DNA from 2 places in the Bacillus safensis genome. Region 1 is predicted to be linked to the other one. Evidence: riboswitches for the same ligand, from Rfam matches in the RefSeq annotation. Region 1 holds a riboswitch; the other holds the start of a gene.
The links. A riboswitch is a leader RNA that binds a small molecule or an ion and turns the genes downstream of it on or off. The one in region 1 is predicted to bind S-adenosylmethionine.
Positions count from the first base shown of each region.

Region 2: it holds a riboswitch for S-adenosylmethionine, as region 1 does, so the genes downstream of both, metK (methionine adenosyltransferase) here and AAYR28_RS07440 (DUF2292 domain-containing protein) in region 1, are expected to answer to the same signal.

Region 1 is NZ_CP154909.1:1,458,499-1,461,918, reverse strand. Features, by position in the region: gene sat (sulfate adenylyltransferase) at 1-72, opposite strand, end outside; gene AAYR28_RS07450 (inorganic phosphate transporter) at 130-1,194, opposite strand; gene AAYR28_RS07445 (phosphoadenylyl-sulfate reductase) at 1,208-1,909, opposite strand; gene AAYR28_RS07440 (DUF2292 domain-containing protein) at 1,955-2,059, opposite strand; SAM riboswitch class I at 2,176-2,278, opposite strand; gene pyrE (orotate phosphoribosyltransferase) at 2,447-3,085, opposite strand; gene pyrF (orotidine-5'-phosphate decarboxylase) at 3,093-3,420, opposite strand, start outside.
Region 2 is NZ_CP154909.1:2,691,368-2,694,787, forward strand. Features, by position in the region: gene asnB (asparagine synthase (glutamine-hydrolyzing)) at 1-691, opposite strand, end outside; gene metK (methionine adenosyltransferase) at 840-2,042, opposite strand; SAM riboswitch class I at 2,238-2,372, opposite strand; gene pckA (phosphoenolpyruvate carboxykinase (ATP)) at 2,599-3,420, shown strand, end outside.

The DNA of each region.
Region 1 (3,420 bases):
CGCAGCCGTGCTGAGATCATATTCTTCATTTACTCGATTAATTAATACGCCACCATGTGGTGTTAAACTCATTTGTTCATCTTCCTCTCAATGTTCATATTTATTAGATGTTAATAGTCGGATTTATGGTTAAATCCCGCCGCCCTGTTCATGAATAGAGCTGCTTTCATTTTTGACTGCCTTCATCAGACTCAGCGCACCAAGTGAGGCAAGCAGTACACTCATCATGATAAAGATAGAGTAATAGTCTCCTTTTAAGAAAAGGCTCACAAGCAAATACGAGAGGCTGAGTGATAAAAAAGGTGAGACCACCCATACTTTCAGCATTTTTTTCACAACATGTTTGTGAAAAATGTTAGGCCCGCCTTTTGCCATTCCAAGCCCGATGATAGACGAGGAGGTGATTTGCGTAAGTGGAACGGGCAGCCCAAAAATAGAGCTGACGATGACAAGCCCGGCACCGGTACTCGAAAGTAAAATCCCTTCACCTGTTTGATAGCGGGTAATTTTCTTTCCGTTTGTTTCCAGCACTCTTCTGCCTAGCAAGAGGGCCCCTGCTGCGACGAAGATTCCGCCGTAAAGTGTTCCCTGCCCAACAGACAAAACGCCTGAAGCGACGAGCGGGCCGACGGCATTTGCCACATTGTTCATACCGGCTGAAAATGCCTCTAAAAATCCGCTGAGGATTAATACGACAGATAAAATAGCTGTGCCTTTTTTAGACAGCTTCCGTTTAGGGAACATTCTGATGATTTTGACGACAGCAAAGGTAAAAAGAAAGGCAAAAAGCGGGATGATGACCCAAAATGCCACAATCACTAAAATGGATTTCACAAACAATACTTTATACGCGACTGCCACACCAACCACAGCCCCTACTGTGACCTCACTTGTTGATAAAGGAATCGCCATGAGATTCGCTATGAAAAGTGATAGTGCAGCAGAACCAATGATAATACAAACGATTTCAAGTGTAATGACTGATTCTGGCATAATACCAGAGCTGATCGTTTTGACGACCTCGCCGCCGCCAATCACTGAACCTGCTAAAATTCCCACTGCACAAAAACTGAGTGCATAAATGGGCTTTTGAATGGCACCTGATCCATACGCAATGCCCATAGAAGCAGCTGCCCCGCTTGCGCCTATGTTTAAAGCAAAGAATAGACTAAATAAAATTGCGGCGATTTCCATACGTTATGCTCCCTTACTCATGTAATCCGCACTCTGTCTTTGCTGTTCCTGACCATCTGCCAGAACGCAGATCATCTGCAGTAAATGCTGGCTGTGTACACGGTGCACAGCCGATACTTGGATATCCTTGGTCATGCAGCGGATTATAAGTAAGTTCCTCTCTAGATGCATATCTCCATATGTCCTTCCACGTCCAATGGATGAGCGGACATACTTTCACTGATTTGAATTTTTCATCCTTATTTAAGAAATTCGTCCCTGCTCGTTTTGGTGACTGCTCTCTTCTTAAACCAGAAAGCCATGCTGGATAACCAGATAGCGCTTCTTGCAAAGGAATGACCTTACGCATATGACAGCAGCTTTGAGGATCTGTTTTCCATAATTGATCACCGTGCTGCTCATTTTGCTGTTCAACCGTCAGCTCAGGCGTTTTCAGTACAATATCTAAGCCCGGGTATCTTTCCTTTACCGCATCAATTGTGTCGTAAGTTTCTTTAAAATGCAGACCTGTATCTAAAAAGACAATTCTCGCATCTTTTTTTACTTTTGCAATCAGATCAATCAGAACGATGCCCTCAATCCCAAAGCTGCACGCATATACGAGCTGGTCACCATAATGACCGTACGCCCATTTCAGTACAGACAGGGCTCCTTTATACAAATCATCCTCTTGAAATGTAATGGACGGCTCTTGCCAATTTTCATAAGTTAACATGATTTCTCCCCTTCCGGAGTACCGCTCATATTGCTATTTTCCGCACTACTTTAATCTAATTTTTTCGTTTTTTTCCACTTGAATCACTTGACCGTCCTGAACAATTAACGTAATTGAACCGAATTTCATATCCCCAATCAGTTCTTGCATATGCTTTACTAAGTCCTCATCCTGATTTTGTTTCACTTCCATCTCCTCTTCCTCCTCACCGTTAAAATAAAAAAACTTTCTTTCAGTCCGAAAGAAAGATGAGGAAGCTCACAATTTCCTTATCTTTCAAAATAGAATCATTTTGCAGGAAGTAGCACCTTGCGAATCGCAGGTTGCCGGGTTTCATCGGGCCAGTCCCTCCACCTCTCTGGATAAGAGTTTCAATTTGTCTTAAATATTAACACAATTCAAACAAAAGTCAACCCGACTTTATTGATAGGATTAGTTTTTATTAAAATTTGAGTCTATTTTACTATTTTTACCCAAATAAAAAAGCCGTGCGGGCAGGCACAGCTTTTGAAATTGTTAACGTTGGACTTTGACTTTTCAGACCGTTTCTTCCATCCAAGATTCAGACGAAGGATCTTGTCTCCAGCGTTTTAGTTTGTTCATCGCAGACGGCTCAATCGCTTTCAGTTCAAGTGCCACGTCTATCAATGAGTCATAGTCTGTCAGGGTGACATATGGAATATTTTTTTCTTGAAAAGCGGCTGCTGCTTTTGGCAGTCCGTATGTGAAGATTGCGGCAACTCCTAGTACCTCGCAGCCCTCAGCTTGAAGAGCAGCAACCACTTCCAGCACACTGCCTCCTGTGGAAATAAGGTCTTCGACGACGACAACCTTTTGGCCTTTCGATACGGCCCCTTCAATTTGATTTCCTTTGCCGTGTGCTTTCGGCTTACTTCTGACATAACACATCGGGATGTTCAAGCGGTCTGCTGCTAATGCCGCATGCGGAATGCCTGCTGTTGCAGTACCCGCAACAATCTCTGCTCCCTTGAAATGAGTGAGAATCAAATCTTTTAGACCTTCCGCAATGTCGTGTCTGACTTCTGGATATGATAATGTGAGGCGGTTATCACAATAGATCGGTGATTTTATACCGCTCGCCCATGTAAACGGTTCGTCTGGTTTTAATGAGACCGCTTTGATTTGTAATAGATGTTTCGCGATTTTTGATTTCATCTGGCAGTCACTCCCACTCTTTCAAAATTTGATGATAGGCTTCTATTGGTTTATCAGCTTTTGTGATTGATCTCCCGACAACAATTTGTGAAACACCTTGCTCTTTTGCATAGGCAGGTGTCGCCACACGTTTTTGGTCATCAGTTTGATCATTTGGTAAGCGAATACCTGGCGTTACAGTGAGAAAGGAGGGTGAGATATGTTCATGAAGTGCTTTAGATTCATGAACAGAGCAAACAACCCCATCCAGCCCACTTTCATATGCTAATTGTCCGTACCGGATAACAGTCTCTTGCAGCGGACGGTCAATGAGTAATTCTTTTCTCATCATGTCT
Region 2 (3,420 bases), 1.2 Mb from region 1:
GCTCAGGCTTGAATTGAACTTTCCAGTAAGTCTTAAATTCAATCTCCTGTCCTGGGCGTAAAGTAAACTGATGACCTGGCTCTACTTTGTGCACCTTTTGATCAAGTGTATTTGGCTCAGGTACGAACTGGAATGACATGTATTGCTGCAAAGCAGTCTCATCAAATAAAATGTTCTCGTTCACTGCCATCAAGCTTTTGCGTTCAGATGCAAAGTACACTTGCTCATCCAATTGTGTAAAATAAAGCGGTTTGATGCCGAAAGGATCTCTTGCGCCATATAATAATTGCGCTTCTTTATCCCAAATTAAAAATGCAAACATGCCGCGAAGCTTAGAAGCCGCTTCTTCTTTATAATGACGGTATGTAGCAAGAAGTACTTCCGTATCAGAATCTGTGCTGAACGTATAGCCTTTTTTCACAAGCTCTTCCTTCAGCTCCACATAGTTATAAATTTCTCCGTTGAAAATAATCCAATACTTTTCATCTTCATAAGAAAGCGGCTGCTTTCCGTGCTCAACATCTATAATACTTAAACGTCTAAATCCAAATCCTACATGCTCATCATGAAAGTAACCCTCATCATCCGGACCACGATGAACGATGAGACGATTCATTTGTTTAATTAGCTCTTCCTGTTCAGTAGTTTCGGACAATGGACGGTGATTAAATACACCAACAAACCCACACATATTATTGCCTCCACGTTATGTTATTTCTTAAAAGTAGACCTATAATTAGACAGTATTTTGTCCGATTTTGTTTCACATTTTTTCGCTTTTTGAAGATTTTTTTTTAATCAAAAGGAAAACCGCTTAAAATAAGCGGTTTTTTATGTTGTTATTGTCCCAATGCTTCTTTGCGAAGTGTATCGGCTTTATCCGTTTTTTCCCACGGAAGATCTAAGTCGTGACGGCCGAAATGTCCGTATGCAGCTGTTTGTTTGTAGATCGGACGGCGCAGGTCTAGCATTTTAATAATGCCAGCTGGACGAAGATCAAAGTTTGCACGAACCACTTCAATTAATTTTTCTTCTGAAGCTTTTCCTGTCCCGAATGTATCAATTGAAATCGATACAGGCTGTGCAACCCCAATTGCATAAGCAAGCTGTACTTCACAAGAATCTGCAAGGCCGGCAGCTACGATATTTTTCGCTACGTAACGAGCAGCGTATGCCGCAGAACGGTCAACCTTCGTTGCATCCTTACCTGAGAAAGCACCGCCTCCATGACGAGCGTATCCGCCATACGTATCAACGATGATTTTACGTCCAGTTAAACCAGCATCCCCTTGAGGTCCACCGATCACGAAACGGCCAGTTGGGTTAATGAAGTACTTTGTCTGTTCATCAATCAGTTCACTTGGAACGACAGGACTGATGACATGCTCTTTTAAGTCACTTTGAATTTGTTCAAGCGTCACTTCTGGTGCATGCTGCGTAGAAATAACCACTGTGTCAATACGAACTGGTTTGTTTTGCTCATCATATTCAACTGTGACTTGTGTTTTTCCGTCTGGACGAAGGTATGCAAGTGTTTCATCCTTACGTACTTCTGTTAAACGGCGAGATAATTTATGCGCTAGTGAAATCGGCAGCGGCATGAGCTCTTCGGTTTCGTTATTGGCAAAACCAAACATCAATCCTTGGTCACCTGCACCAATCGCATCAATTTCTTCTTCCGTCATTGTTCCTTCACGTGCTTCAAGTGCTTTGTCTACACCTTGCGCAATATCAGCAGACTGTTCATCAATTGATGTAAGTACAGCACATGTTTCCGCATCAAAACCATATTTCGCACGTGTGTAGCCAATTTCCTTAATTGTGTCACGCACCGTCTTTGGAATATCGACATAAGTAGACGTTGTAATTTCACCGCTTACTAATACGAGACCGGTTGTAACAGAAGTTTCACAGGCAACACGTGCATTTGGATCTTTCTTTAAAATTTCATCCAAAATGCTGTCTGAAATTTGATCACAGATTTTATCCGGATGTCCTTCTGTCACTGATTCTGAAGTAAATAAACGACGATTTTGACTCATAATGGCTATTTCCTCCTGTACAAGACCACATCATCCCAAGATGAGGCCTCCAATATGATACGGAACTCGTTCCCTCTTATATTTGAAAACGTTTATATTAGAGATGTTATTGGCAATTTGTTCATATGATATCCCAAAAATAAAAAAACCATTTCCTTCATTGCGAGGAAAGGGTCTGAGATCGCATGCCTTTCACTCTTATCGCTCAAGGTGTTCTTGTACCTTGCATCAGGTTAGCACCTTGGTTTCTCAGCATTTTCATGCCTTTTAAATAAGAAACCGGTTGCTGGGCTTCATCGGGCCTGTCCCTCCACCAACTCGGGATAAGAGTATCCGTTCAATAAGATATCTTATCTTAAACCCTTGCGTCATGTCAATGCTTCATAAGAATTATCTCCCTCTTTTTTCTCCTCACCATTAGCATCACCAAAAAGCATATTTTCATAGCAGAAATGAAAAAACACACACAAAAATTTTTAAATAGTATAGACTATTATTATTAATGTGTTATACTAATCGAAACAAACAAATTCAACGGTAAAGGAAGGGTTTTTTTATGAACTCAGTGGATTTAAAAGAAGATTTGCAGTCATTGCTCTCATTAGAAAATACGCACCAAAATTTATCTGTTCCGAAACTTGTTGAAAAGATTTTGGCACGTAATGAAGGCGTTTTAACATCAACTGGAGCTGTCCGCGCCACAACTGGAGCCTACACAGGACGTTCGCCTAAAGATAAATTTATCGTCAAAGAAGAAAGCTCTGAACATAAAATCGATTGGGGTCAAGTAAACCAGCCGATCTCCAAAGAAGCATTTGACCGTTTATATACAAAGGTTGTGTCATACTTAAAAGAACGTGATGAACTGTTCGTCTTTGAAGGGTTTGCAGGCGCTGACGAAAGATATCGTATGCCGATTACAGTTGTAAACGAATTCGCATGGCACAATCTTTTTGCCAAGCAGCTATTTATCAGACCTGACGGGTCAACACCTTCTTCAAACGAAAAACCTTTCACCATCTTATCTGCACCGCACTTTAAAGCAGATCCTGCAACAGATGGCACAAACTCTGAAACGTTTATCATCGTTTCTTTTGAAAAACGCACGATTCTTATCGGTGGAACAGAATATGCAGGAGAAATGAAAAAGTCCATTTTCTCTGTGATGAACTACCTGCTTCCTGAGCAAGATATTTTATCCATGCACTGCTCAGCAAACGTAGGTCAAGAAGGCGATGTCGCCTTATTCTTCGGGCTTTCAGGTACTGGGAAAACGACGCTTTCTGCAAGCGCAAGCCGCAAGCTGATCGGAGACGATGAACACGGCTGGTCTGGCACAGGGGTCTTCAATATCGAGGGCGGATGCTATGCGAAATGT